Regions from separate parts of the Geodermatophilus normandii genome, predicted to be linked through region 3. Evidence: riboswitches for the same ligand, from Rfam matches in the RefSeq annotation. Region 3 holds a riboswitch; each other region holds the start of a gene.
What was found. Region 3 has a riboswitch for cyclic di-AMP ahead of JD79_RS24280 (LysM peptidoglycan-binding domain-containing protein). Riboswitches for the same ligand answer to the same signal wherever they lie in the genome.
Positions count from the first base shown of each region.

Region 1: linked by a shared signal. The riboswitch ahead of JD79_RS22810 (VldE C-terminal domain-containing protein) and the one ahead of JD79_RS24280 (LysM peptidoglycan-binding domain-containing protein) in region 3 are both predicted to bind cyclic di-AMP.
Region 2: linked by a shared signal. The riboswitch ahead of JD79_RS13335 (C40 family peptidase) and the one ahead of JD79_RS24280 (LysM peptidoglycan-binding domain-containing protein) in region 3 are both predicted to bind cyclic di-AMP.
Region 4: linked by a shared signal. The riboswitch ahead of JD79_RS24285 (aggregation-promoting factor C-terminal-like domain-containing protein) and the one ahead of JD79_RS24280 (LysM peptidoglycan-binding domain-containing protein) in region 3 are both predicted to bind cyclic di-AMP.

Region 1 is NZ_QGTX01000001.1:4,178,602-4,185,547, forward strand. It holds gene JD79_RS20165 (hypothetical protein) at 24-458, opposite strand; RNA gene rnpB (RNase P RNA component class A) at 909-1,322, opposite strand; cyclic di-AMP (ydaO/yuaA leader) riboswitch at 1,450-1,598, shown strand; gene JD79_RS22810 (VldE C-terminal domain-containing protein) at 1,870-2,490, shown strand; gene JD79_RS20185 (PIG-L deacetylase family protein) at 2,533-3,252, opposite strand; gene JD79_RS20190 (DoxX family protein) at 3,370-3,729, opposite strand; gene JD79_RS20195 (sulfite exporter TauE/SafE family protein) at 3,754-4,506, shown strand; gene nadA (quinolinate synthase NadA) at 4,508-5,539, opposite strand; gene JD79_RS24580 (dihydrofolate reductase family protein) at 5,568-6,260, opposite strand; gene JD79_RS20210 (ABC transporter substrate-binding protein) at 6,358-6,946, shown strand, end outside.
Region 2 is NZ_QGTX01000001.1:2,726,926-2,733,871, reverse strand. It holds gene JD79_RS13355 (STAS domain-containing protein) at 1-558, opposite strand, end outside; gene JD79_RS13350 (sigma-70 family RNA polymerase sigma factor) at 555-1,634, opposite strand; gene JD79_RS13345 (hypothetical protein) at 1,707-2,030, opposite strand; gene JD79_RS13340 (DUF4352 domain-containing protein) at 2,558-3,172, opposite strand; gene JD79_RS22660 (hypothetical protein) at 3,417-3,575, opposite strand; cyclic di-AMP (ydaO/yuaA leader) riboswitch at 3,945-4,078, shown strand; gene JD79_RS13335 (C40 family peptidase) at 4,091-4,606, shown strand; gene JD79_RS13330 (GIY-YIG nuclease family protein) at 4,656-5,408, opposite strand; gene JD79_RS13325 (HNH endonuclease signature motif containing protein) at 5,519-6,694, shown strand; gene JD79_RS22240 (hypothetical protein) at 6,743-6,946, opposite strand, start outside.
Region 3 is NZ_QGTX01000001.1:2,900,987-2,907,932, reverse strand. It holds gene treY (malto-oligosyltrehalose synthase) at 1-2,006, shown strand, start outside; cyclic di-AMP (ydaO/yuaA leader) riboswitch at 2,257-2,385, shown strand; gene JD79_RS24280 (LysM peptidoglycan-binding domain-containing protein) at 2,410-3,051, shown strand; gene treZ (malto-oligosyltrehalose trehalohydrolase) at 3,185-4,939, shown strand; gene JD79_RS23820 (dihydrofolate reductase family protein) at 4,939-5,352, shown strand; gene JD79_RS23815 (RibD family protein) at 5,307-5,693, shown strand; gene JD79_RS14170 (ATP-dependent DNA ligase) at 5,887-6,946, shown strand, end outside.
Region 4 is NZ_QGTX01000001.1:3,068,296-3,075,241, reverse strand. It holds gene JD79_RS15005 (TetR/AcrR family transcriptional regulator) at 1-243, opposite strand, end outside; gene JD79_RS15000 (class I SAM-dependent methyltransferase) at 279-923, opposite strand; gene JD79_RS24285 (aggregation-promoting factor C-terminal-like domain-containing protein) at 1,012-1,980, opposite strand; cyclic di-AMP (ydaO/yuaA leader) riboswitch at 2,216-2,375, opposite strand; gene JD79_RS14990 (DivIVA domain-containing protein) at 2,527-3,420, opposite strand; gene JD79_RS14985 (LLM class flavin-dependent oxidoreductase) at 3,693-4,790, shown strand; gene JD79_RS14980 (FMN reductase) at 4,787-5,425, shown strand; gene JD79_RS22720 (hypothetical protein) at 5,510-5,680, shown strand; gene JD79_RS14975 (FMN-binding glutamate synthase family protein) at 5,719-6,946, opposite strand, start outside.

The DNA of each region.
Region 1 (6,946 bases), 1.3 Mb from region 3:
CGAGGGGCCCGTCCCCGGACTCGCTACTCCTGCACCGTCTCGGCTGGGAAGTCCCGGACTTGGAGCGTCGAGTGGTCGAGCAGCGTCAGTCGCCCATCAGCAACGAACACCAGCTGGCCAGGGAGCGGCGTCAATAGGTACGGGATGGCGAAGATGACGCGCCGCCGGAGCCAGCCAACACGGCGGACATGCAGCCTCGTCGACCAGCTGTCACGAACAGCCTTGAGGATCTCGTATGCCTGGGCGGGCTTCGCGGCGTACCGCCCGCGGAAGTCACCAGCGGTCGCCGGCGCCTCCGGGGTCGACCGCGTGCGATAGATCGCCTGCGGGCCGGCGGCCCAAGCGAAGCCAGCTCGAACGTCAGTGCACGGGTGCTTCGGCCATGGCGGTCCCATCTCGTCGAAGTAGACCCGACTGCCGGCCGCGTTCGACCAGAAGTAGACGGCTGCGCCGCACACGGGGCAGCGAGCATTGGGCCTCAGCCAGCGAGCCGAGTAGGGCAGTGCCGGATAGCGGACCGTGGCGGGTCGCGGCGGGGCTGGATGGTGGTCCTGCGTGAACCAGCTCGTCGAGTAGGAGCTTGAGCTCTGCCTGCCCGAGGACCCTCGTGTGACGTCGTGCGCAGAGACCCAGTGCATGGTCCCGTTTCGACCACGTCGCCAATGCCCCCGCCGCCGGTACTTGGCCAACGTGCCTCCTGCTCGGGCCGACGCTGGATCGCAGCCTCCCATACGAGACGTTCAAGTCCGCCCTCGTTGCCGGCGGCCGCGCGCAACGGGTGCGGACACGTCCGGGTCCTCGTCCTCAGGCGGGCCGTGGTGGGCGCCGTACTGGCTCCCGCGGCTGAGGAACATCTGAGGAACGGGGACCCCCGCCGGACCTGAAAAGGCAGGTCAGACGAGGGGCGACGGACGAGTCGGCCTGTACGCCGGGTTCTGTCCTCGGGCGCCTCGCGGCCTCCCGATGGGCGGTCATCCATCTAGGCCCGCCGTTGCCGGCGGGCTCGAGCGGTCCACCCGCAGGCTCGGGCGGGCAGCCCTCGAACGCCTGCGCAGGACGACGTTCCCGCCGTCCCTTCTCGACCTTGCTCCGGGTGGGGTTTACCGAGCCGCACCGGTCACCCGGTGCGCTGGTGGTCTCTTACACCACCGTTTCACCCTGACCGGCCGTGTCTCCGGAGAGGCACCGCCGGCGGTCTGTTCTCTGTGGCACTGTCCCGCGGGTTCCCCCGGGTCGCCGTTAGCGACCACCCTGCCCTGTGGAGCCCGGACGTTCCTCGGCGACGGGGTCTCCCCCGCCGACGCGACCGCCCGGCCGACTCGTCCGTCGTGCCCGCAGTCTACGGACCCTTCACAGCGGAACTGCCCGGTCCGCGTTGTGACTATTCCGTAACCCACCTACGGTTGCCGGGTCCGGTCGGTCGTCACCGCCTCCACCCGGGGGGAGCCGCACCGGATGCCGCCGAGTCGTGACCATCCGTGGCCGCGAGCCGGGGACCCACCGAACCACTGGGGTGAGTCCCGCTCCCTCGGGAGCGGGTAGGGCGCATCCCCGCCCGAACCCGTCAGCTGACCCGGTAGGCGGCCATGGGAGAACGGAGAACCGCAACGGGGTGCGCCGTAGGCGCCTGCCCTGGCGCGCCCGCACCCCCTCAGAGACGGACGCCGCGACCCGCGCACGAACGCCGGTCGCCGCGCATCCCGAGCCGGACCGCGACCGCTCTCGCGTCGGCCTGCCCTCCAGCAGGTGCCCGCCGCCCGGTCGCCCGCCCGGCCGTCCCATCCGGGGGCTTCCGCCCCACTCACGTGACGGTGACCGCTGAACACACGGCGGCGCCGCACGGAACCGACGTCAGGAGCTCTCCTCGTCATGCCTTCGCACAGCTCATCCCGCACCGTCCGCCGCACCGTCACGGTCGGCGCCCTCGCCCTCGCCTTCGGTCTCTCCGGGCAGTCCGTCGCCCAGGCCGAGGGCCGGTGGGACGGCCACCGCTCCGACTGGTCGCACGGCTGGTCCCACGACCGGGACGAGGCGCCGGCCGCCGCTCCGGCGGCAGCCCCCGCCGCGGCCGCGGCTCCCGCAGCCGCGGCGGCCCCGGCGGCGGCCGCCGCCACCGCGGTGGTCGCGGTGTCGACCGACCTCACCGGCAAGCCCACGCCGACCTCGACCGCCTACAGCGCCTGGGCCGCGCACGTCCGCCCGGTCGTCGCGGAGGTCACCTCGACCTTCGGGGTGTCCACGGTCCTGACCCGGCCCGGGCACTCGCCCACCCAGCAGCTGGCCGCGGACTTCATGGTCTACGCGGACTCCGCCAAGGGGAACGCCGTCGCCCAGTACGTCATCGACAACGCCGCGCGGTTCAACGTCGAGTACGTCATCTGGCAGCAGCGGATCTTCATCATCGGCGGCTCCGGCTGGCGGGCGATGGAGGACCGCGGGTCGGTCACCGCCAACCACTACGACCACGTGCACGTCAGCTTCAACCCCTGATCGACCGGGACGCGGCCCCGGGTCCCCCGGGGCCGCGTCCCCTCACCCCGCGTAGAGGGCGAAGCCGGCCACGCGCCGGCCGTCCAGCTCGGGGGTCGCCATGTCGACCTGCTTGCGAGCCTGCTCCTCGACCGGCTCGTCCGACAGCGCCTCGAGGTAGCGGCGGTGCTCGGCGAGCGAGGCCACCGCCCGGTCGACGACGTCGGTGACATCGACGGTGTGCGTCACCCCGACCGGCGTGGCGACGGCGGTCCACCGCACGCCCCGCCACGGCTCCTGGGCGGCGAGCTCCGGGAAGATCCACTCGTTGGCCGCGTCGCCGACCGCGTCGAGCGCGCAGCGGCCCAGCGCCCGGTGGTCGGCGCTGTTCCAGTAGCCGACCGCCGCGCCCGGGGGCGTCCAGGTGTCGCCGTGGTGCATCGTCACCACCAGGTGCGGCCGGTGCCGCCGGATCGCCGCCGCGAGCGACCGGCGCAGGTCCGTCCCCTCGGTCAGCCGGCCGTCGGGGTGGCCGAGGAACTCGACCACCGACACGCCCACCACCGCGGCCGCGGCCCGCTGCTCGCGCTCCCGCAGCGGCCCGGCCTCCTCCGGCGGCAGCCCGGCGATGCCGGCCTCGCCACTGGTCGCCAGCACGTACCGGACGTCGCGTCCGGCCGCGGTCCACGTGGCGACGGCGGCCGCGCACCCGTACTCGACGTCGTCGGGGTGGGCGACGACGACCAGCGCGCGCTCCCAGTCGTCGGGCAGCGGATCGGCCATGCGGGCAGTGTGCCCGGCGTCGGCGCGCGGCGGCGGGCTCGGGACGCAGCCGGGTGGACGGCGCCCGGCCGACCGGGCCCGACCCGGTCCCCACCCGCGGCCGCTGATCGACCGGCGTCAGCGACCGCGGGCCACCCGCAGCGCGGCGGCGATCATCGGCGCCTGCAGCGGCAGCCGGACCGCGGCGGCCGCCAGGAACGCCGGCCGCCCCCGCGCGAGGCGGACGTGGTGCAGGTGCGCCGGCAGGAACGAGGCGAGCAGCCCGGCCGCCGCCCACCCCCCGGCTCGCCGGGTCGGCGGCCCGGTGAGCAGTGCCGCCGCGGCGACCTCGGCCACGCCGCTGCCGAGCACCCACGCCCGGGCGTCGCCGAGCTCGGGCGGCACCAGCCACTCGTAGGTCCGAGGCCGCACCAGGTGCAGCACGCCGGAGCCGCCGAGGGCGGCGGCCAGCCAGGTCGCCGGGGCGGGGAGGCGCACGGCGTCACCGTAGGCTGCCGCTCCGTGTCAGCCGCCGACCTGCTCATCGCGGCCGCGGTGGCCCTCGGCGCCGGCGTCATCAACTCGATCGCCGGCGGCGGGTCGCTCGTCCTCTTCCCCACCCTCGTGGCACTCGGCCTGCCGACGGTGGCGGCCAACGTCACCAACTCGGTGGCGCAGTGGCCCGGCTACCTCGGCGGGATGGCCGGGTTCCGCCGCGAGTACGCCGGCCAGGGCGAGCGGCTGGTGCGCCTCGGCGCGGTGTCGGTCCTCGGCGGCACCGCCGGCAGCGTGCTGCTGCTGACCACGCCCAGCGAGGCCTTCGACGTCGTCGTCCCGGTGCTGGTGCTGCTGGCGAGCCTGCTGCTGGCCGTGCAGCCGCTGCTGACCCGCCGGCTGCGCGACCGCGACGACGGCACCGCCCGCGACCCGTGGTGGCTCCATCTCGCGCTGTTCCTCGCCACCGTCTACGGCGGCTACTTCGGCGGGGCGCTCGGCGTGATCCTGGTCGGCGTGCTCGGCACCGCGCTGCACCGGCTGCAGCTGGCCAACGCGCTGAAGTCGGCGCTGTCCGCGGTGACGGCGACGGTGACGCTCGTCGTCTTCGGCTTCTTCGGGCCGGTCGACTGGCAGGTGGTCGCCGTCGCGGCGCCGGCCAGCCTGGTGGGTGGGTTCGCCGGTGCCCGGATCGCCAGCCGCATCCCCGCGACGCCGCTGCGGGTGCTCATCGTGGTCTTCGGCGTCGTGGTGTCGGTCTACCTGTTCACCCGGATCTGACCTACTCGCCGCCGCGGCCGGGCTCGCCGATGGCGATCATCGCCTCCACGGCGCGGCGGGCGCGGGCGGCGGTCTCCGGGTCGACGTCGATCGCACCCTCGCCGGTGCGCAGCGTGTGCAGCAGCTTCGCCGGGGTGATCATCTTCATGTATCGGCAGGCCGCCCGCTCGTTCATCGGGATGAACGCCGTTCCGGAGTTCAGCGCCCGCAGCTGGTGCAGGATGCCGACCTCGGTGGCCACCAGCACCTGCGGGGCGCGGGTGGTCGCGGCCTCCTCGACCATCCCGCCGGTGGACAGCACGCGGGTGCGGTCGGCCGGCAGGTCGCCGTGGCTGACGAGGTCCAGCACCGAGGTGGTGCAGCCGCACTCGGGGTGCACCAGGATCTCCGCGTCCGGGTGCGCGGCCACCTGCGCGCGGACGTCGGCCGGGCTGATGCCGGCGTGCACGTGGCACTCCCCCGCCCACACGTGGACGTTCTCTCGCCCGGTCACGCGCTTGACGTGCGCGCCGAGGAACTGGTCCGGGCAGAACAGGATCTCCCGGTCGGCCGGGATGGAGCGGATGACGTCGGCGGCGTTCGACGACGTGCAGCAGATGTCGGTCTCGGCCTTCACCGCGGCGGTGGTGTTCACGTAGCTGACGACGACGGCGCCCGGGTGCTCGGCCTTCCACTCGCGCAGCTGCTCGGCGGTGATCGAGTCGGCGAGCGAGCAGCCGGCGGCGTGGTCGGGCAGCAGCACCGTCTTGTCCGGGGAGAGGATCTTCGCCGTCTCGGCCATGAAGTGGACGCCGCAGAAGACGATCTCGCGGGCGTCGGTCTGCGCGGCGACCCGCGACAGGTAGAGGGAGTCGCCGGTGAAGTGGGCGACGTCCTGGATCTCGGGCACCTGGTAGTTGTGCGCGAGGACCACCGCGCCCCGCTCGTCGGCCAGCCGGCGGACCTCGGCGGCCCAGGTCGCGTACTCGGCGGGCGACAGGGTGCGCTCGTCGCCGGCGACGGCGGGGGTGGCGGGCGCGATGGTCGCGGTCACGGGGCTCCTCGGAGGCAGGCGCGGGGGCTCATCGTCCCCGGTCCACCGTCAGCGGCGGTAGCGGGGTGCCCCCTACAACGCCGGGCTCCCCGGCCCGCTTCCCCCGGCGCCGGACGTCAGCGCCGGACGTCAGCGCCGGACGTCGTACACCAGGTGCGTCACCCGGCTGCCCTGCACCACCTGCGGGTCCTCGAACTGGATCTCCGGCGGTCCCCCGGCGCCGGAGTACGGCTTCCCCGAGCCCAGCACCACCGGGACGAGCGCGAGCACCACCCGGTCGACCAGGCCCGCGCGCAGCGCCCTGCCCGCCCACGTCCCCGGCCGACACCGTGACGTCCCGGTCGCCGGCGAGCTCCCTCGCCCGCTCGATCCCGGTGCGGACGTCGGCGACGAAGCTGAACGGCGCCGTCGCCCGGTGCGGCCAGTCGTCGGCCGGCCGGTGGGTCACCACGACGACGTGCTCGCCGTTCGGGGGCACGCCCTCCCAGCCGTCGGTGATGTCGAACAGGTGGCGTCCGCACACCATGACGCCCGCCCGCTCGGCGAACGGCCGCAGGAACTCCGCCGTCGGCGCGGTCACGTGGAAGGGGCGGTTCCGGTCGCTGAAGGTCATCTCGACGTCGCCGTTGCCGTACCAGTCGAACAGCGGGCCGGGCATGTCGTCGTCCCGGCCCACGAACCCGTCCAGCGACACCGCCGCGAACAGGACCACCGCACCCATGGCGCACCTCCTCGTCCGACGAGCCCGGGTGAGGCCGGACACACCGGCCCCGGTCCTACGATCTGCGCGCCGATCCGACCCAGCAAGGGACTCCTCGATGCGCCGTCGTCCGCTCCCCCTCGTCCTCGCCGCCACCGCCGCCCTGGCGCTCTCCGCGTGCGCACCGCAGGAGGAGTCGACCGACGCCGGCTCCTCCGGCAGCGGCGGCTCCTCGGCCACCGGCGCCTGCACGCCCGACGAGCTCGACACCCTCGAGCCGGGCACGCTGACGATCGCCACCGACGAGCCGGCCTACGAGCCGTGGTTCGTCGACGACGCCCCGGAGAACGGCGAGGGCTTCGAGTCCGCCGTCGCCTACGCGGTCGCCGAGCAGCTCGGCTACTCCGAGGACGACGTCACCTGGACGCGGGTGCCCTTCAACGCGGCCATCCAGCCCGGCGCCCGCCCCTTCGACTTCGACGTCAACCAGTTCTCCATCACCGAGGAGCGGCGGCAGGCCGTCGACTTCTCCTCGCCGTACTACACGGTGAGCCAGGCGGTCATCACCACCGCGGGCTCCGCGGCCGACGGCGCCACCAGCCTCGCCGACCTGCGCGGCCTGCGCCTCGGTGCCCAGGTGGCGACGACGAGCCTCGACGTCCTCACCACCGTGATCGCCCCCGAGAACGACCCGGTCGTGTTCAACA
Region 2 (6,946 bases), 170 kb from region 3:
CAGCCGCTCGCGGACGGGGAGCACCGGCGTCGACAGCTCCCGGATGGAGTCCTGCTGCTGCCGGATGACCCGCTCGCGCTCGTCGACGAAGCTGACCGCGACGGTGTTGGCGATGCGGTTGGCGGCCGGCTCGTAGGCGTCCAGGACCCGGTTGAGCATGCCGAAGTCGCGCTGGTACTTCTCGAACAGCGAGCGGGCGAGCACGTCGCGCAGCAGCAGCACGATGCCGACGACCTCGTGGGTCTCCACGCCGCGCGGGATGATCCGCTCGGAGAGGTCGCGGGCGTACTGCTGCAGCGCCGCCACGCTGCCGGTCTCGAGCACCTCGACGTAGTTGTCGTACACGGAGGTCGTCTCGGCCGACATCTCCTGGCTGGTCATGGCCTGCAGCAGGTTCTCCTCGCGGATCCGGGACGCCCACTCCTGGCGCAGCTTCGTGCGGTGCTCGCGCAGGTGCGCGACGAGCTCGGGGAGCAGGGCCATCTCGTCGGGGCCCAGCGTCCGCGGGGACTCGGCCCGGGCTCCTCCACGGTTGCCGTCGTCCTGCGTGCCGGTCATCGCTCTCCCCACCACTTCGTCATGGTCACGGTGGTGCCGCGGCCCACCTCGGACACGATCGCGAACTCGTCCATCAGCCGGCGGGCGCCGGGCAGTCCCAGGCCCAGCCCGTCGTAGGTGCTGTAGCCGTCGCGCAGGGCGCGGTCGACGTCGGGGATGCCGGGACCGACGTCGCGCGCGACGATGCGGATCCCCGGCCGCGGCTCCTCCAGGACCTCGATGACGACCTCGCCGGAGTCGGCGAACTTGACGATGTTGCGGGTCACCTCGGACACGGCGGTGGCGATCGCGGTCAGGTCGGTCGGGGGGAAGCCGATCCCGGTCGCGGCCTCGCGGGCGGCCGAGCGGGCGGCCACGACGTCGGCGTCGGACTGCACGGGCACGCGGACGTCGGCGTCCCGGTTCCGGCCCCGCCCCACGAGCGGCTCGCTGAGCCGAGCGCAGAGGTCGCACTCGAGCAGGTGGCGGGCGGCGTCGACCTCGCGCTGCCGGCGGCGGTCGCCGCTGGAGAGGGCCAGCAGCACCGGCCGGCACCGGTCGGTCGGGGGCTCGGTGTTCTCGAGGACGAGCAGGTACTCCACCCGCAGCCGCGCGCGGGTCCGGTTGAGCTGGGCGGCCACCGCGCCCGCCGTGGACCCCAGCTCCGCCGCGAGCGACCGGGTGTCCTGCCCGGACACCTCGTGGGCGAGCAGCGTCGCGCGCTCCCGGTCGCTCAGCCGGGTCAGGGCCGCGGTGACCGCCTCGCGGTCCTCCTGCACGAGGACGTCCTCGTCCGGCGCCTCCGGCGGGCGGAGGTCGACGACGCGGTGCTGGTTGCGCCGCTGGCGGTCCTGGTCCCGCCAGAGGGAGGCGACGACGTTGCGGGCCGTCACGATGGCGTAGGGCTCGAGCATCCCCGGCTCGACGCGCCCGGACGCGGCGAGCACCCGGGTCAGCGTCTCCTGCACCAGGTCGTCCGCGGTCGCGTGGTCGGGGACCCGGGCGGCGACGATCCGCCGGACGAGCGGGATCAGCGCCGTGATCTCGGCGGGCGACGGCCCGTCCTGGGCCGGGCCGGCCCGCCCCGCGGCGGCCATGGCGGAAAGCTACGCCGCGCGTCCCGGCTCCGCCTCCCCTTCCGCTCCCGCTCCCGGCGGGGAACCGCCTGCTCAGCACCGCTGCCCGGGCGGCCCGCCCCGCACGGGCCGCACCCCGAGCCGCACGAGGATGCGCTCGCCCCTGCGGCGGCGCTCGCGGGCCCGGTCGCGCAGCAGGCCCGCCAGCACGGGGCTGGCCGAACGGTCGGCGCGGCTCTCGAGGAACTGTGCCGCCGCCAGGTGGGTCGCCGCCCGGCGGAGTTCCTCCACGTGCTGGAGCCGCTCCTGCGACCCCCGGGGAGCCGGGACCCCGGGGGCGGCCGCCCGCTCCGCGCCTGCCCCGCCGGTCGTCCCGCTCGTCGTCCCGCTCGTCGTCGTGGCGCTGCTCGTCGTCATGGCGCTGCTCGCCTCCCTCGATCCCCCTGCACCGGTGACGACGCCGTCCCCGGGCCGGGATGACGCGGCGCGCCGGGACGCCGCCGTCGACGGGTCGGCGGTCACGCACGGTGTCCGGACGGGCGCTGACGCGGGCCGCCCCGGTCCATGACGCGGAGGTCCGGCGCCCGCGCGGCCCCGGCCCCGGCCCGCCGCGGGCCCGGCGCCGTCGCCGGCGTCCCCGCTCCCGTCATGCGGAGCGCGCCGGCGCCTCTCCTGTCCGTGGGCCGGTGCCGCCCCCACACCCGTGCCCCCGGCGGGGACGGCACCGGTTCGCGTGAACGGCGGGACCATCCCGCCGTGCACGCGCCCCGTCCGCCGGAGCATCGTCGTCACCGGGAACCGGGTCGTGTCCGCCCCGGTCGGGGTGTTGCTGGACGGAACTCGACTGCACCCCGATCCGGGCTCGCGAGCCCGGCCACATCATGGCTCGAAGACGACACAGGGGGTCCCGCCGGTCGGCGGAACCCCCTGTGGTTGAGCGCTGCTTACTGCAGGGCGACGGTCACGCCACCGGAGAACGCGGAGTCGTGCAGCTCGATGCCGCTGGGGGTCATGCCGGCCGGGACGTCGAAGACGACCTTGCTGTTGAGCGTGTTGCCGGGGTTGATCTCCTCGTAGAGCGAGGACGAGTCCTGCAGGTAGAAGGCAGCCTCGCTGTCGGCGCTGAACTCCTGGCCCTCGGCGTTGAGCAGGGTGGCGTTCTCACCGAAGAAGCCCTGCGCCTCACTGCCGATGTTGCTCACCGTCACGTCGACGATGCAGAACTGCCCCTGCGCTTGCGTGCTGAGGTACTCGTCGCCGAGCTCGGTCTGCGAGCAGTCGACGCCGTTGACGACGAACTGGAAGTCGCCGTCGGCCGCCGGCTGACCGATGCCGACGGCGCTGGCCTCGGTGGCGTCCCCGGAGTCGGCGCTGGCCGCGCCGTTGTCGCCCGGAGCCTCGGCTGAACCGGTGTCGGCACCGCCGCCCTTGTTCGCGTTGACGCCGATGATGATGACGACGATCGCGGCGAGGACGAGGAACCAGGCCTTCTTGTAGAACGGCTTCTTCGGGGCAGGAGCAGGCACGGGCTGCTGCGGGAGCGGCGGAGAGTAGGTCATCGGATCCCCCGGGGGTGAGAGCCCGAGAAGCGGGGGTCGCTGCACATGTCTGCTGCACCGCCACCGGGCGTGACACACGGGACAGTGACACGGCCGCGTCCCGGAACGACCCATATCGGTACGGAGTCGTCCTCAGCACTCACAGGTGTCTCATGCGCAGCGGCGGAAACGGAGGTCACGAAGCCGGGGACGCACCGCGGCCCCCGTCCCGGAAGGGACGGGGGCCGCGGTCGAGCGTGCGGGGTCAGTACCCGCGACCGGTCGGTCGCGTGCCGCCACCCTTGTTCTTGGCCTGGTAGTCCCGGATGAACTGCTTGATCTTCGCCTGGTTCTGCGGCTTCCGGAGCTCCTGGACGACCTTCGCGGCGACGCCCGAGGCGATCACGTTCCTCAACATGCCCATGGGGGTGCTCCCTCCTCTCGACTGCTCCAACGGGTGCCCCGACAACGGGCGGGCCAACCGTCGAGATCCCGGCGACCTCCGCGGGCGTGGCGGGCCGCTGACCCGGAGTGCGGGCGCACCGTCTCGTCCTTTCTCGTCGGGCCCGGCGTGTCCGTGCCGCCCGGGCGGCCGCCGGCCGGGTGCTGCGCCGCCGTCCGTGGTGGTGACGGTGGCGTGTCGGATCCGCGGCCGGCGTCAAGTCGGGAGGCCGGGCCCGGGCGTGGCGCGGCCTCGGTCCGGTGGAGGGGCCCGCAACCGCTCCCTACCGTCGTCGCGGACCGGCCGGGGCCCTCGTCACCACCCGCGTGACACCCGCCGGACACGCCGAACCGGATGCCGGCACCCAGCCGGTACCCGGGCCGGGGACCCACCGCAGTCCTGGGGTGGAGCGCGATCCGTCGCGCCGGGCGACTCCCCCGTCCGAACCCGTCAGCTAACCCGGTAGGCGGCCGTGGAGAACAGGAGAACCGTCGTCGATGACGACCACTCGCACGTCCCTCGCTCGTCGCTCGTTCCGCGGTGTCGCCGTCGCCGCCATCGCCGGGGCCGGCATCGCCCTCTCGCCCCTCCCCGCCTCCGCTGCTGCAGGGGGCGTCGGCACCACCGCGACCGTGGCCGCCGCCCCAGCGCCTGCTCCCAACGGCGCGGCCCAGATCGCCGTCGACACCGCCCTGGCCCAGCGCGGTGACATGTACGTGTACGGCGCCGCCGGCCCGAACACGTTCGACTGCTCCGGGCTGACCAGCTACGCCTACAAGGCCGCGGGCATCACGATCCCGCGCACCTCGAAGGCCCAGTCGACGTTCGGCACCCCGGTGGCGAAGGCCGACCTCAAGCCGGGCGACCTGGTGTTCTTCTACAGCCCCGTGTCGCACGTGGGCATGTACATCGGCAACGGCCAGATGGTGCACGCCTCGACCGCCGGCAAGCCGGTGGCCGTGGTCAACCTGGACTCGATGCCGAGCTACGCGGGCGCACGCCGCGTCGCCTGACGCACGCTCTCGACGGCGCCCCGGCCCTCGTGGCCGGGGCGCCGCCGTGTCAGGTGGGCAGGGCCTTCCGACGGCGGGTGAGCGCGCGGCGCAGGTCGGTCCTCGGGACGTCGCGGAGGTTGAGGGGCGGGTCGGCGAGCTCGAGCAGCCGCTCCTCCCCCGGCGCCACCGACTCGATCGGCAGCGGGAGGACCGCGACCCGCAGGTGCCGGTGCATCCAGCCGGTCAGCTCCTGCCCGTCGACGGCCGGACCGCCCTCCGGGGACAGGCAGGCGCTCAGCGTGAGCCGGAAGGTGGAGAACTGCCGGCGGCCACCGAGGTGCATCGTGGCGATGCGGCCCCACAGCGTGTTGCTCGACCGCACGCCGCTCGGCCGGATGCCCCCGGCGCGGCCCGCGTAGACGAGGCCCGGCACCACCTCGTGCCCGAGACCCCGGGTCAGGTCGGCCGCGCCCTGGTCGTCGGCCCACCAGCTGTAGAGCCCCGGCTCGTTGCTCGCGGCTCGGCCGGCGGCGAGGAAGTCTGCGGGCGTCGCGGCGTTCAGCGCGTCGAGGAGCGGGGTGACGCTGGGGACCTCGCTCCGCCAGCTCTCCGTCCGCTCGCTCGTCCGGAAGCCCAGCTCTCGCAGGGCCCGGTGGGCAGCCCGGGTGGTGACGCGGCTCCGGTCGCCAGCGACCGCAAGGGTCACCACCTGTCGCAGCGGCCAGCGGACGCCGTCGACGTCGACCCAGTGCGTGCGGACCGCCCGTGGCACGTGGCCGTGCAGCGCCGCCCTCAGGGCCGTGGCGTCGTCGAGTTCCATCCCGGTCGCCCTACCCACGAGGTCGTCGACAGCTTCTGCTCCTGACCGATTAGCGCTTTGACCTGCGGTTTCAGGTTGAGGGGACCACTGCGGTGGCGTACAATTCGTACATGTGTTCGGGTGATCCAGGGAGCGGTGACGTCCTCGACGGCGTCGCCGCGCTGGTCGCCGAGCGCAACCGGATCGACGCCGCCCTGGCCCGCCGGGTGCGGGCGGCGGAGCTGTCGCAGGCGCCCGAGCGGGACGGGCAGCGGTCGATGACCTCCTGGCTGCGCGGGCACTGCCGGCTCTCGGGTTCCGAGGCGTCGCGGCTGGTGCGCAACGGGCGGGCGCTGGCGCACCTGCCCGCCCTCGCCGAGGCGCACGACGCCGGCCTGGTGTCCGCCGAGCAGGTCGCGGTCACCGCACGCGCGGTCACACCGGCACGGCTGGCCGCCGCCGCGGAGCAAGGCGTGGACCTGGCAGTGATCGACGCCGTCTTCACCGGGATCGCGGTCGAGCAGCCGCACACCGACCTGGTGACGGTGGTGCAGCGCTACTGCGACGACCTCGACCCCGACGGCCCCGAACCCGACCCCACCGAGGGCCGCTCGCTGACGGTGGTCACCCACGCCGACGGGTCCCGCACCCTCCACGGCTGCCTGGACGCCGTCGGCGGGGAGAAGTTCACCGTCGCCCTGGAGTCCTTCACCCAGGCCGACCGCCCGGCCGGCGACGAGCGGACCCGCGCCCAGCGCCTCGGTGACGCCCTCGTGCAACTGGCCGACAACGCGCTGGCCGCCGGCAGCCTGCCGACGCTGCGGACGGTCAAGCCCCACGTCGCGGTCCGCATCGACCTCGCCGACCTCGCCGACCCCGCCACCGGCCAGGGCACCGCCACCCTGGGCTCGGGCACCGTGCTCTCCGCCGCCCGCGCCCGCTGGCTGGCCTGCGACGGCGCCGTCTCCCGCGTCGTCTTCGGCCCCGACCGCGCCCCACTCGACCTCGGCCGCGCGCACCGCCTCGCCGACCGCCACCTGCGCCGGGCCACCGAGCTCCGCGACGGCGGCTGCGTCTTCGCCGGCTGCCGAGCACCGACCTGGTGGTGCGACGTCCACCACCTGGTCCACTGGATCGACGGCGGCGAGACCAGCCTCGAGAACTCAGCACTGTTGTGCGAACGCCACCACACCAAGGTCCACCACGGCTTCCGCGTCGAACGACAACCCGACGGCCGATGGCACACCTGGCGACCCGACGGGTCGGAGATCACCACCCCGGCACCGCTACTGGCCCCGGTCGCTTGACGTCCTGGCCAGCACCCGCCTCGTTGTCGACCTGGCCTCCCGACGGAGTCACACGTCCGCTGTGAGCTCGTTCAATGCGTCGAAGAGGACCCTCTCCTCCGTGGGCTTACCGGCGATGTCAGCTAGGTAGAGCGACGGGTACTTCTTCCACTGGCTCTGCCGCGCAAGCCCGATCTTGCCGGCCATGGACGGCAACGTCTCGAGGATCCGAGCAGCACGTTCGAGCCTGTCGGCACCCACCCTCGGGAGTAG
Region 3 (6,946 bases):
ACCCGACCGAGGCGCCCTGGTGGTGGGACGTGCTGCAGCACGGCCGCGAGAGCGCGCACGCCTCGGCGTTCGACGTCGACTGGGACTTCGGCGGCGGCCGGATCCGCATCCCGGTGCTCGGGTCGGCCGACGACGTCGAGAAGCTCGAGGTCGTGGACGGCGAGCTGCGGTACTACGACAACCGCTTCCCCCTCGCCCCCGGCACCGGGCAGGGGACGCCGCAGGAGGTGCACGACCGGCAGCACTACGAGCTGGTCGACTGGCGACGCGCCGACGCCGACCTCAACTACCGGAGGTTCTTCGCGATCAACACCCTCGCCGGGCTCCGGGTGGAGGACCCCGCGGTCTTCGACGCCACCCACGAGCTGGTGCTGCGGCTGGTGGAGCAGGGCGCCGTCGACGGGCTGCGGATCGACCACCCCGACGGCCTCGCCGACCCGAAGGGCTACCTCGACCGGCTGGCCGAGGCCTCCGGCGGCCGGTGGACGGTCGTCGAGAAGATCCTCGAGCCCGGCGAGGACCTGCCCGGCAGCTGGCGGTGCGCCGGCACCACCGGCTACGACGCGCTGGCCGAGGTCGACGACGTGCTGGTCGACCCGGCCGGCGAGGCGGCGCTCACCGCGCTGGACACCGAGCTGTCGGGGCGGCCGGTCGACTACGCGCAGCTGGTCCACGACTGCAAGCGCGAGGTCACCGACGGGATCCTCGGCTCGGAGGTCGCCCGGCTGGTACGGGTGATCGGCGACCTGCCCGGCGTCGACCGGGAGCGGCAGACCGAGGCGCTGGCCGAGCTGCTGGCCACCTTCGACGTCTACCGCAGCTACCTGCCCGACGGCCGCGAGCACCTCGACACCGCGGTGTCCGAGGTCCGCGACCGCCGGCCCGACCTGGTCGCCGCCGTCGACGCGCTGCACCCGGTGCTGGCGCAGGCCGGCACCGAGGCGGCCACCCGCTTCGAGCAGACCAGCGGCCCGGTGATGGCCAAGGGCGTCGAGGACAGCGCGTACTACCGGTGGGCGCGGTTCGTGGTCCTCAACGAGGTCGGCGGCGACCCGGCGCGCTTCGGCTCCACGGTCGAGGAGTTCCACGAGGCGCAGACCCGGCGGCTGGAGCGCAAGCCGGCGTCGATGACGACGCTCACCACGCACGACACCAAGCGCAGCGAGGACACCCGGGCGCGCCTGGCCGTGCTCGCCGAGGTGCCGACCGAGTGGGCCGGACTGGTCCGCGGCTGGCTGTCCCGCCACCCGCTGGCCGACCGGCCGCTGGCGCACCTGGTGTGGCAGAACCTGGTGGGCGCCTGGCCGCTGTCGCGCGAGCGGGCGCACGCCTACGCCGAGAAGGCCGCCCGCGAGGCCGGCCTGTCGACGACGTGGACCGACGTCGACGAGGCGTTCGAGACCGAGCTGCACGCGATGGTCGACGCCGCCTTCGACGACGCGACGACGAACGCCGAGATCGAGCAGTTCGTCGCGCGGATCGGCCCCGCCGGCCGGTCCAACGCGCTGGCGCAGAAGCTGGTGCAGCTGACGATGCCCGGCGTCCCCGACGTCTACCAGGGCACCGAGCTCGAGGACCGCTCGCTGGTCGACCCCGACAACCGCCGCCCCGTCGACTACGACGAGCGCCGGGCGCTGCTGGCCCGCCTCGACGGGGGCTGGGTGCCGGACGTCGACGAGACGGGCGCGGCGAAGCTGCTCGTCGTCTCGCGGGCGCTGCGGCTGCGCCGGGACTCCCCGGAGCTGTTCACCGGGTACGCGCCGGTCGAGGCCACCGGGTCCGCCGCCGGCTCGGTCGTCGCGTTCGACCGGGGCGGCGCGGTGACGGTCGCGACCCGCCTGCCGGTCGCGCTGGCCGCGACCGGGTGGGGCGACACGGCGCTCGCGCTGCCCACCGGCGCCTGGCGGGACCTGCTCACCGGCACGCGGGTGGTCTCCGACGTCGGGGGCCTGCCCGTCGGCGACCTGCTGTCCCGGCTGCCCGTGGCGCTGCTCGTCCGCGAGTGAGACGGAGGTCACACCGCCGCGGGGGGCACTCCTCCGCGGCGGTGTGACCAGGCGTTCCTCCCGGGACCGTCCGCCGCGGGCGGTGGGGCGGGAGTCGACTCCCGGGGCTGGAGGAGACGTCTCGTGACCCGGCCGTTACGTTGTCCCGGCGTCCGCGCGACAAGCCGGCGGACGCCGGAGCCGGCCCGCCGAACCCCGTCCACCGGGCTCCGTACCTCCCAGCACAGCCAGGACGGGGATGGGGGAACCACTTCGGCGTCTGCCGCCGCGACACGGGGGCCGGGTGCAGACGTCTCGGGGTGAAGCCGCACGCGTGCGGCCGGGGCACCGATCGCTCCGAACCCGACAGCTCACCTCGTAGGCGGCGGATCGGAGATCCGTCATGCGCACGTCCTCCTCTCCCATGCCCGCGGCCGGCCGCCAGCAGCGCGCGTCCCGCCTGGTCCGCCGGACGGTCCTCACCGCCGGCGCGGCCGCCCTCTCCGTCGGGGTGCTCGCCGCCCCGGCCTCGGCCGCCGCCCCCAACGACTGGGACGCCGTCGCCCAGTGCGAGTCCAGCGGCAACTGGTCGATCAACACCGGCAACGGCTACTACGGCGGCCTGCAGTTCTCCCTGTCCTCGTGGGCCGCGGCCGGCGGCACCCAGTACGCGGCGCGGCCGGACCTGGCCACCAAGGCCCAGCAGATCGCGGCGGCCGAGGTGCTGCTGGACATGCAGGGCCCCGGGGCCTGGCCGACCTGCGGCAAGGCGCTGGACCCGTCCGCACCCGAGGCCGGCGCCCCGGCTCCCGCCCCGGCTCCCGCCCGGCTCCCGCCCCGGCTCCGGCCCGGCCCGGCTCCCGCCCCGGCCCCGGCTCCGGCCGCCGCCCCGGCGGCTGCCGAGGCGTCCGGCGACACCCACACGGTCCGGCGCGGGGAGACCCTCCGCAAGATCGCCCGGGCCGAGGGCGTCGAGGGCGGCTGGCGCGCCCTGTGGGCGGCCAACCGCGACGAGGTCCGCAACCCCAACCGGATCTTCGTCGGGCAGGTCCTGCACCTGCCGTGACTCCACGGTGGCCGGGGAGCACGCCTCCCCGGCCACCACCGGGGTCTACCGGCTCCGGTCCGCCGTCACGGTTGACCGGGCCTGCTGGGGGCAAGACGGTGCGGTCACCCCGCACACCCCTGGAGGCCCCCGCATGTCCGCACCCGTCGAGTTCGCCGTCTGGGCGCCCGTGCCCGAGCGCGTGCGCCTGCAGGTCGACGGCGCGGTGCACGACATGCGCCGCGACGACGACGGCTGGTGGCGCGCCGAGGTCGAGGCCTCCCCCGAGGCCGACTACGGCTACCTGCTCGGCGACGACGACACCCCGCGCCCGGACCCGCGCTCGCGGCGGCAGCCCGACGGCGTGCACGGTCTCTCCCGCCGGTTCGACCCGGCCGCGTACTCGTGGGGCGACGGCGCCTGGACCGGGCGCCCGCTGGCCGGCGGCGTCGTCTACGAGATGCACGTCGGCACGTTCACGCCCGAGGGCACCCTCGACGCCGCGATCGACCGGCTCGGCCACCTCGCCGACCTCGGCGTCGCGTTCGTCGAGCTGCTGCCGGTCAACGGCTTCGACGGCACGCACAACTGGGGCTACGACGGCGTCCTCTGGTACACGGTGCAGGAGAGCTACGGCGGGCCCGCCGCCTACCAGCGCTTCGTCGACGCCTGTCACCAGCGCGGCCTCGGGGTGATCCAGGACGTCGTCTACAACCACCTCGGCCCGTCGGGGAACTACCTCCCGCTCTTCATGCCCGTCTTCAGCGAGGGCGGGCCGAACCCGTGGGGCTCCTCGATCAACCTGTCCGGCCCGGACTCCGACGAGGTCCGCCGGTACATCCTCGACAACGCGCTCATGTGGCTGCGCGACATGCACGTCGACGGGCTGCGGCTCGACGCCGTGCACGCGCTGGTCGACGAGCGGGCGACCCACGTGCTGGAGGAGATGGCCCAGGAGGTCGACCGGCTGTCGGTCGCCGAGGGCCGGCCGCTGACGCTCGTCGCCGAGAGCGACCTCAACGACCCGCACCTGGTGACCCCCCGCGAGGCCAACGGCACGGGCATCCACGCGCAGTGGAGCGACGACTTCCACCACGCGGTCTTCGCGACGCTCACCGGCGAGGCCTCCGGCTACTACGCCGACTTCGCCGAGGCCGGGCTCTCGGGGGTGGCCAAGACCCTCACCGGGGCCTACTTCCACGACGGGTCGTGGTCGAGCTTCCGGCGGCGGCACCACGGGCGGCCGGTCGACACCGGGCGGCTGCCGGGGTGGAAGTTCCTCGGCTACCTGCAGGACCACGACCAGATCGGCAACCGCGCCGTCGGCGACCGCGTCTCGGCGACCCTCTCCCCCGGCCTGCTCAGCGTCGGCGCGACCCTCGTGCTGACCAGCCCGTTCACGCCGATGCTGTTCATGGGCGAGGAGTGGGGTGCCTCGACGCCGTGGCAGTTCTTCACCAGCCACACCGACCCCGAGATCGGCCGCGCGACGGCGGTGGGGCGCAAGGCGGAGTTCGCCGAGCACGGCTGGGACGCCGACGAGGTGCCCGACCCGCAGGACCCGGAGACCTTCCGCCGGTCGAAGCTGGACTGGTCGGAGGTGGAGCGGGAGCCGCACGCGGGGCTGCTCGCCGTCCACCGGCGGCTGATGGCCCTGCGCCGGGAGCAGCCGGACCTGGTCGACCCCGACCTGTCCGCGGTCGAGGTCGGCTGGGACGACGAGGACCGCGTGCTCGTGGTGCACCGTGGCTCGCTGCGGGTGGTGGCCAACCTGTCCGGGGAGGAGCAGGAGGTCGAGCTGGACCGGCCCGCCACCGGGGTGCTGTTCGCGACCGCCGAGGACGAGCCGTCGCTGTCCGGGACCTCGGTGACCGTGCCGGCCGAGAGCGCGGCCGTCGTCACCACCTGATGCGCCGGCTGCACCCGTCGCCGGTCGGCGACCTGACCGACGGTGACCTGACCGACGGTGACCTGACCGACGACGACCTGGCGGAGGCCTACCGGCTGCCGCCCGGGCGCTCCTTCCGCGTCGACTTCGTCGCCTCGCTCGACGGCGCGGTCACGGTGGACGGCGTCAGCGCGGGGCTCGGCTCGCCCGGCGACCGGCGGGTGTTCACGACGCTGCGCGCGCTGGCCGACGTCGTCCTGGTCGGGCACGGGACGGCGGCCGGCGAGGGCTACCGGCCGGTGACCGCGGACTCCGCGGTGGGGCGGCGGCGCGCCGAGCTGGGGCGCGCCCCGAGCTGCCGGTCGCGGTGGTGTCGCGGCGGGCGTCGATGGCGCCCGGCGACCGGCTCGCGCAGGCGCCGACGCTGCTGGTGACCTGTGCCGCCGCCGACCCCGGTCGCCGCGCCGCGCTGGCCGACGCCGGCGTCGAGGTCCTGGTGTGCGGGGACGCCGACGTGGACCTGCCGCTGGCGGTGGACGTCCTCGCCGGGCGCGGGCTGGGGCAGGTGCTGTGCGAGGGCGGCCCGTCGCTGCTGACGGCGGCACTGGACGCGGGCGTCGTCGACGAGCTCGACCTCACCGTCTCCCCCGCCCTCGTCGGCGGGCAGGCGCGGCTGCTGGACCGGGCGCTGCGCGACGTCGTCCGCCCGCGGCTGGTCCAGGTGCTCGAGGAGGACGGCGTCCTCTTCACCCGCTACGCCGTCGGGCCGAGCTGAGCGCCGAGCGCGGCGGGTCCTCGTGATCACCACGCGTCCACGGTGGTCCGGGCCGGTGCGGGTGCCGCCGTGGGACGGGTTCCCGCCCGGCGGGCCGCGCCGGGGACGGGTCCGGTCACCCGATCCGGGCGGGCGTCGCGGCAGGGGCGCGTTCGGCCGCTGCGGATCGGCGCCTGCTGCTTGACTGGACGGCATGGACCTGCCCGTGCTGCCACCGGTCAAGCCGATGCTGGCGAAGGCCACCACGAGGCTGCCCACCGGCGACGGCCTGTTCTACGAGCCCAAGTGGGACGGCTTCCGCTGCATCGTCTTCCGCGACGGCGACGAGGTGGAGCTGGGCAGCCGCAACGAGCGCCCGCTGACCCGCTACTTCCCCGAGGTGGTGGCCGCGGTCAAGGAGGCGCTGCCGGAGCGCTGCGTCGTCGACGGCGAGATCGTGGTGCCGCAGGGCGACCGGCTGCACTTCGAGTCGCTGCTGCAGCGCATCCACCCGGCGGAGTCCCGCGTGAACCTGCTCGCCGAGCAGACGCCGGCGCACTTCGTCGCGTTCGACCTGCTGGCCGTCGGCGACGAGGCGCTGCTGGAGACGCCGTTCGAGCGGCGGCGGGCGCGGCTGCGCGAGGTGCTCGGCGGAGAGCACGAGCGGGTGCACGTCACCGCGGTCACGCGGGACGCGCGGACCGCGCAGCGCTGGTTCGAGGAGTTCGAGGGCGCCGGGCTCGACGGCGTCGTCGCCAAGGCCCCCGACCTGCCCTACGGCCCCGACCAGCGGCTGATGACCAAGGTCAAGCACGTGCGCACCGCCGACTGCGTGGTCGCCGGGTTCCGCTGGCACAAGAGCGGGCCGATCGTCGGGTCGCTGCTGCTCGGCCTCTACGACGACGGCGGCCTGCAGCACATCGGGGTCGCGGCGTCGTTCCCGATGGCGCGGCGTGCGGAGCTGGTCGAGGAGCTGGCGCCCTACCGCGCCGACGCCCTCGACGGGCACCCGTGGCAGGACTGGGCGAACGCGCAGGTGCAGGAGGACGGCGAGCACCGGATGCCCGGCGCGCAGAGCCGCTGGAACGCCAAGAAGGACCTCTCCTGGGTGCCGCTGCGGCCCGAGCTCGTGGTGGAGATCAAGTACGACCAGCTGGAGGGCCGGCGGCTGCGGCACACCGGCCAGTTCCTCCGCTGGCGGCCCGACCGGGAGCCGCAGAGCTGCACCTACGACCAGCTGGAGGTCCCGGTGCGCTACGACCTGGCCGAGGTGC
Region 4 (6,946 bases), 170 kb from region 3:
CTCGACCACCCGGTCGAGCAGCGCCAGGACGACCGCGTCCTTGGACGGGAAGTAGAAGTAGAAGGTGGGCCGGGAGATGCCGGCGCCGCGGGCCAGGTCGTCGACGGAGATGTCGGCCAGCGGCCGCTGTTCCAGCAGGTCCTCGGCGGTGGCGAGGATGGCGCGCTCACGGTCGTCGCCCGAGGGCCGGCGCGCCCGCCGCCCCCGGCTGCCGCCCGGTGGGGCGGGGAGCGGTGCGGCCACGGCGGCGACCCTACCCAGCGCCGGGCCCCCCGGCGTCAGGGCAGCCGCCAGACCGTGGTGCGGCGCACGCCCGGCCCCTCGGTCTCCGGCACCTCGTACACGGCCGCCGGCTCCAGGCGCTCGTGCGGGAGGTACGGCCGGCCGGGATCGCCCACCAGCACCTCGCAGCCGCGCGCCCGCGCCCGGTCGAGGAAGGGCAGCACCCGCCCGGTCATCTCCCGGTCGTAGCAGACGTCCCCGGCGACGACGAGGTCGACGGCGGGCGGCTCGCGGTCGAGCACGTCGCCGGTGACGCTGATCCCCCGGACGCCGTTGAGGCCGGCGTTGACGGCCACCGCCGTCCGCGAGAAGGGGTCGACGTCGCTGGCCAGCACCCGGCGGGCGCCGGCGAGGACGGCGGCGATCGCCACCAGGCCGCTGCCCGAGCCGAGGTCGAGCACCGTGCGGCCGGCGACCGTCGCGGGCCCGTCGAGCAGGCAGCGGGCCAGGGCCTGCCCGCCGGGCCAGGCCGCCGCCCAGAACGGCGGCTCCTCCCCCGCGCCGCCGGCCGCGGTCTCCATCGCCTCCCACAGCGCGACGACGTCGTCGGCCACGTGCAGCCGGACCTCGGGGACGAGCGAGGGCCGGCGCACCTGGGTGTGCGCGCGGACGAAGCCCGCGGGCACCACCCGCACGGTCATCGGCCCTCCCCCCGGCGTCGTGCCGGAACGGCTCTCCTGCAGGGTCCCGCGCCGAGCCGGAGCGCGGCGCGGGGGCAGGAGGGTCCTCCTAGTACCAGCCGGTGGCCTGCGAGTGCGCCCACGCCCCGCACGGCGAGCCGTAGCGCTCGTCGATGTAGATCAGGCCGGCGTCGATCTGGCGGTAGCCGTCGGAGGTCTTGGCGATGCCGGTGCTCGCCCAGGTCGAGTCGAGGAACTGCGCGATCCCGTACGCGGTGCTGGTCGGGTTCTGCGCGTTGGGGTTCCAGCCGCTCTCCTTGCCCCACAGGCTCTCGAGGCAGCTGAACTGCTCGGCGCTGCCGACCTTGCTCAGCGCGTAGTCCTTGAACGAGCCGCGCGGGGCGGAGCTGGAGCTCGAGGAGCTGCTGGCGGCGGGCGCCGGAGCCGCAGCCGCCGCGGCGGCCTCCCGCTCGGCGGCGGCCTGCGCCTCGGCGGCGGCCTGCGCCTCGGCGGCGGCCTGCTGCTCGGCGGCGACCCGGGCGGCCTCCTGCTCGGCGGCGATGCGGGCGGCCTCCTGCTCGGCGGCGACGCGGGCGGCCTCCTCGGCGGCGCGGCGGTCGAGCTCGGCCTGGTCCGCGGCGGCCTGGGCCTGGGCGGCGCTGGCCTCGGCGGCGCTGCGATCGCTGCGGGAGGCGGCGACGTCCTCCAGCGGGGCGAGGTCGGCCGGCTCGGGGGCCCGCTCGGCGGCCGGCTGCTGGGGGATGCCCAGCTGCTCGGCGACGCTCACCGAGGCGCTCACGGTGTCGGTCCCGGCGGAGGCGGCGGGGCCGCCCGTCGAGACGAGGCCGACGACCAGGGCGCCGGCGGCGGCGGCACCGAGCAGCAGGGCCGGGCGGCGGTGGCCGAGCGGCGCGCGGCCGAGGCGGGAACGGCGGCGGGCGCGGGGAGCGGGGACCTCGGCGGGATCGCCGCCCAGGGCGGACAGCTCGCGGGTCTCGGCGGTGGCGGTGTCGACGGCGTCGGCGGGGGTGGCGGCGAGCTCGACGGTCGCGGGCGCGTCGGGAGTGCGGCGGGACATGAGGGGGTGGGTGCTCCGAGGGAGAGTGCGCGCGGCAGCCGCCCGGGTCCGGGCGTGCGCACGCGGCGCGGTCTACGGGTGTCGCGTCTGGCGGGTCCCCGGCGGCGCGGAGGGCGTCACCGGTGCGGCGGGCAGGGGCGAGCCGGCGTCGGGACGACGCGGAGGTGCGCGAGGCGCGCGGACGGCTGCACCTGCGGGCCGCGGGGGCCCGGAGGCGGGGTGTGCGGAGGCTCTCCGTTCTTCCGTGAGCCGCCTACCGAGTTAGCTGACGGGTTCGGGCGGGAAGGAGCCCTACGCGGCACCGAGCGCGGCTCGGCGGGCGCGATTCACCCCAGGACTGCGGTGGGTCCCCGGCTCGCGTCCGCGGGACGGACACGACTCGGCGGCGTCCGGCCGAGCTCCCCGGGACGGGGACCAGACGACCAGCCGGACGCCGGTCACCGTACGGGCGTTACCGGTTCGTGACAACTCCCGGGGCGCGCGGGACCGCCGTGACGGCTGGTGCGGCCGGCGCGGTCGCCGGACCTGCCGTGCCGTTCCTCCTGGTCAGGAGGCCGCGGCCACCTCGGTGCGGCCGGGCCCGTGCAGCGGTGTCACCTCGGACACGTCGGCCGGCCGCGAGGTCCCACCGAACGGTCCGGCGGCCTCCTCGGCGCGGACGGCCTCGCGCTTGTCGGCGAGGACGGGGACGTCGTCGGGGAGCACCCCGGCGACCACCGCCAGCGCCTGGTCGATCTGGCCGGTCAGCCGGCGGAGCCAGTCGCGGGCCTCGTCGCGCTCGTCGCGCAGCGGCTGCAGCTCGGCCTCCGCGAGGCGCCGGCGCTCGCGTGCCTCGTCGTCGGCCCGGGCGCGCGCCTCGGCGGCCTCCCGGTCCAGCCGATCGCGCTCGGCCGCGGCCGCGCGCCCCAGCTCGGCGGCCTCGCGGCGGGCCGCCTCGAGCACCGCGGCGGCCTCGCTGCGGGTCTGCTCGCGCAGCGCCCTCACCGCCTCCCGCATCTCGGCCACCCCGGACAGCCGCGCCGCGGCCTCCGTGCGGGCCTCGGCGCGGACCCGTGCGGCCTCCTCCTCGGCGGCCGCGGTCAGCGCGGCGGCCTCCTGCTCCGCCCGGCGCACCAGCGCGAGGGCGTCCTCGGGGCCGGGCAGGGACTGCCGCTCGCGGACCAGCTGGGCCAGCCGCCGGCGGGCGTTCTGCACCTCGGTCGAGGCCGCGGCGTAGCGACTGAGCAGGTGGTCGTTCTCGCGGCGCAGGACCAGCATCTCGGTCTCGGCCCACGACACGTAGTCGTCGACCTGCGTGCGGTCGTAGCCGCGGACCGCGCCGGTGAACACCGGCCCGGTCCCCAGCAGGCCGTCGAGCCCGCTCGGCCGGCCCGACGCGGGCGGACCGCCCGTCCCCGCCGTCCCGCCGTCCCCCGTCGTGACCCCTGCCCGCTGCGACATCCCGGTTCCCCCTCGGTGCGCCGTCCGATCCGGACCCCCGCCGGCCCGGTCCGGACCGTCGGGAGTGATCACAATCTCCCATCCCGCCCCGCGCTCCGCCCCGGCGCTCCGGCGTGCTCGGGCGCGTGCGGAGTGGGACGACCCGGCCGTGCCGGTCCGGTCACCGCCCGCAGTCACCCGGTATCGGGGAGGTAACGACGGCCGGGGAACAACGAGGGCACCGGTACGGTTGCGCCGGACAGCAGTTGAGCTCTCAATCACTTGGAGACGAGATGCAGTTCGGGATCTTCACGGTCAGCGACATCACGACCGACCCGACGACCGGCCGCACGCCGAGCGAGGCGGAGCGGATCCAGGCCGTCCTCACCATCGCGAGGAAGGCCGAGGAGGTCGGGCTCGACGTCTTCGCGCTGGGCGAGCACCACAACCCGCCGTTCTTCTCGTCCTCCCCCACCACCACGCTGGCCTACGTCGCGGCGCAGACGCGGACGCTGCAGCTGTCGACGTCGACCACGCTGATCACCACCAACGACCCGGTGAAGATCGCCGAGGACTACGCGATGCTGCAGCACCTCGCCGGCGGCCGCGTCGACCTGATGCTCGGCCGCGGCAACACCGGCCCGGTCTACCCCTGGTTCGGCCAGGACATCCGCAACGGCATCCCGCTCGCCGTGGAGAACTACGCGCTGCTGCGCCGGCTGTGGGAGGAGGACGTCGTCGACTGGTCCGGCCGGTTCCGCACCCCGCTGCAGGGCTTCACCTCGACCCCGCGGCCGCTGGACGGCGTCGCGCCGTTCGTCTGGCACGGCTCGATCCGCTCCCCGCAGATCGCCGAGCAGGCCGCCTACTACGGCGACGGGTTCTTCTCCAACCACATCTTCTGGCCCAAGGAGCACACCCAGCGGATGGTGGAGTTCTACCGCTCGCGCTTCGAGCACCACGGCCACGGCAGCGCCGACCAGGCGATCGTCGGCCTGGGCGGGCAGGTGTTCGTGCGGAAGAACTCCCAGGACGCCGTCGAGGAGTTCCGCCCTTACTTCGACAACGCGCCGGTGTACGGCCACGGGCCCTCGCTCGAGGACTTCTCCCGCGAGACGCCGCTGACCGTCGGCAGCCCGCAGCAGGTCATCGAGCGCACCCTCGGCTTCCGCGACTACGTCGGCGACTACCAGCGCCAGCTGTTCCTCGTCGACCACGCCGGCCTGCCGCTGAAGACCGTGCTCGAGCAGCTCGACGTCCTCGGCGAGGAGGTCGTGCCGGTGCTGCGCAGGGAGTTCGCCGCGCTCAAGCCGGCGCACGTCCCCGACGCCCCCACCCACGCCGCACGCGTCGCCGCGCGGCGGCAGAGCCCGGAGGAGGTCTCCGCGTGACCACCCGCACCCTGGCCGTCCTCAGCGCCGGCCTGTCGGTCCCGTCGTCGACGCGGCTGCTGGCCGACCGGCTGACGGCGGCGACCGTGGCCGCCCTGCGCGAGCGGGGCGAGGACGCCACCGTCGAGGTCGTCGAGCTGCGCGAGCACGCCCGCGACGTCGCCGACGCCTTCGTCACCGGCTTCCCGAACGCGGCGCTGCGCGCGGCGGTGGAGACGGTCACCGGCGCGGACGCGCTCATCGCCGTCACCCCGGTGTTCACCGCCTCCTACAGCGGCCTGTTCAAGTCCTTCGTCGACGTGCTGGAGAAGGACGCGCTCACCGGCAAGCCGGTGCTGATGGCCGCCACCGCGGGCACCGCCCGGCACTCGCTGGTGCTCGAGCACGCGATGCGGCCGCTGTTCAGCCACCTGCGTGCGGTGCCCGTGCCGACGGCGGTGTTCGCGGCGAGCGAGGACTGGGCCGGCGGTGACGGCACCGGCAGCGCCGGCACCAGCCTGGAGCTGGGCCGGCGGATCACCCGCGCCGCCGGCGAGCTGGCCGACGTCGTCACCGGCCGGCCCGCGTCGGCCCGCCCGGCCGACCCGTTCACCGACGTCCCCTCCTTCGAGCAGCTCCTCCGCGGCGAGGCCTGACCCGGTTCGGCGGCGGCGAGCGGGGTACCCACCCGCCGGCATCGAACAGCCGGTGGCCGCGGAGGGAGAACCGGGGAGCCATCGGTGGAACACCGGATCGAGGTCATCTGGACGTGCGCGCCGTGCGAGGTGGGCGGTCAGGACGCCCGTGAGCGCGGGAGCGCCGACCCGCTGTGCTGGAACTGCGGCGGGCCGGTGGTCGTGGTCGGCCGGCCCGCCGCCCTCCGGATCGCCGCCGGACCGGACGCCGCCTGAGGTGCCGGCGCCCCCGGGCGGTCCCCCGCCCGGGGTCGTCAGCCGACCGCGTCCTCCGACGGGGTCGCCGAGCCGCCCTGGGGCGCGTCGGCGGTCATGATGCGGACGATCTCGGCCCGGTCGGCGGCCGAGGGCAGCCCCCAGTCCGGCTCGTACCCGTAGACCTCCCCGAGCGGGGTCGACGCCGTCCGCCCGGTCAGCACCTCGACCGAGCCGGTGTCGATCAGCCCCGGGTGCTCGACGCCGCACGCCTCGGCCACCTTGAGCAGGTCGCGGCGCAGCGTGGCCACGTAGTTGGCCAGCCGCACGGACTTCAGGGCCGGGTCCAGCCCGTGCGCCAGCCAGGCGTTCTGCGTGGCGACGCCGGTCGGGCAGGTGTCGGTGTGGCACTTCTGCGCCTGGATGCACCCGATCGCCAGCATCGCCTCGCGGGCGATGTTGACCATGTCGCAGCCGAGCGCGAAGGCCACGACCGCGTTGTCGGGCAGGCCGAGCTTGCCGCCGCCGACGAACGTGACCTGCTCGGCCAGGCCGCGGCGGGCGAAGGCGGAGTACACCCGGGCGAAGCCGAGCTGGAAGGGCAGGGACACCGAGTCGGTGAAGATCAGCGGCGCGGCGCCCGTGCCGCCCTCGCCGCCGTCGACGGTCACGAAGTCCACGCCCCGGCCGGTGGTCGCCATCAGCTCGGTGAGCTCTTCCCAGAACCGCATGTCGCCGACGGCGGACTTGATGCCCACCGGCAGGCCGGTCTCGGCGGCGAGCAGCTCCACCCAGTCGAGCAGGCTGTCGACGTCGCTGAACTCCGCGTGCCGCGACGGGCTGACGCAGTCCACGCCCTCCGGCACCCCGCGCGCCGCGGCGATCTCGGCCGACACCTTCGCCGCCGGCAGCACGCCGCCGAGGCCGGGCTTGGCGCCCTGGCTGAGCTTGACCTCCAGCGCCCGCACCGGCGCGCCGGCCACGAGGTCCGTGAGCCGGTCGAGGTCGAAGCGGCCGGCCTCGTCGCGGCAGCCGAAGTACGCGGTGCCGATCTGGAACACCAGCTCCCCGCCGTGCCGGTGGTGCACCGACAGGCCGCCCTCGCCGGTGTTGTGCAGGCACCCCGCCAGCGCCGCGCCGCGGTTGAGCGCCTCGACGGCGGCTCCGGACAGCGAGCCGAAGCTCATCGCCGACACGTTGACCGCCGACGCCGGCCGGAACGCCCGCGCCCGGCCCCGGGGGCCGCCGAGGACCTTCGCCGAGGGCAGCGCCACGTCGGCGGCCGAG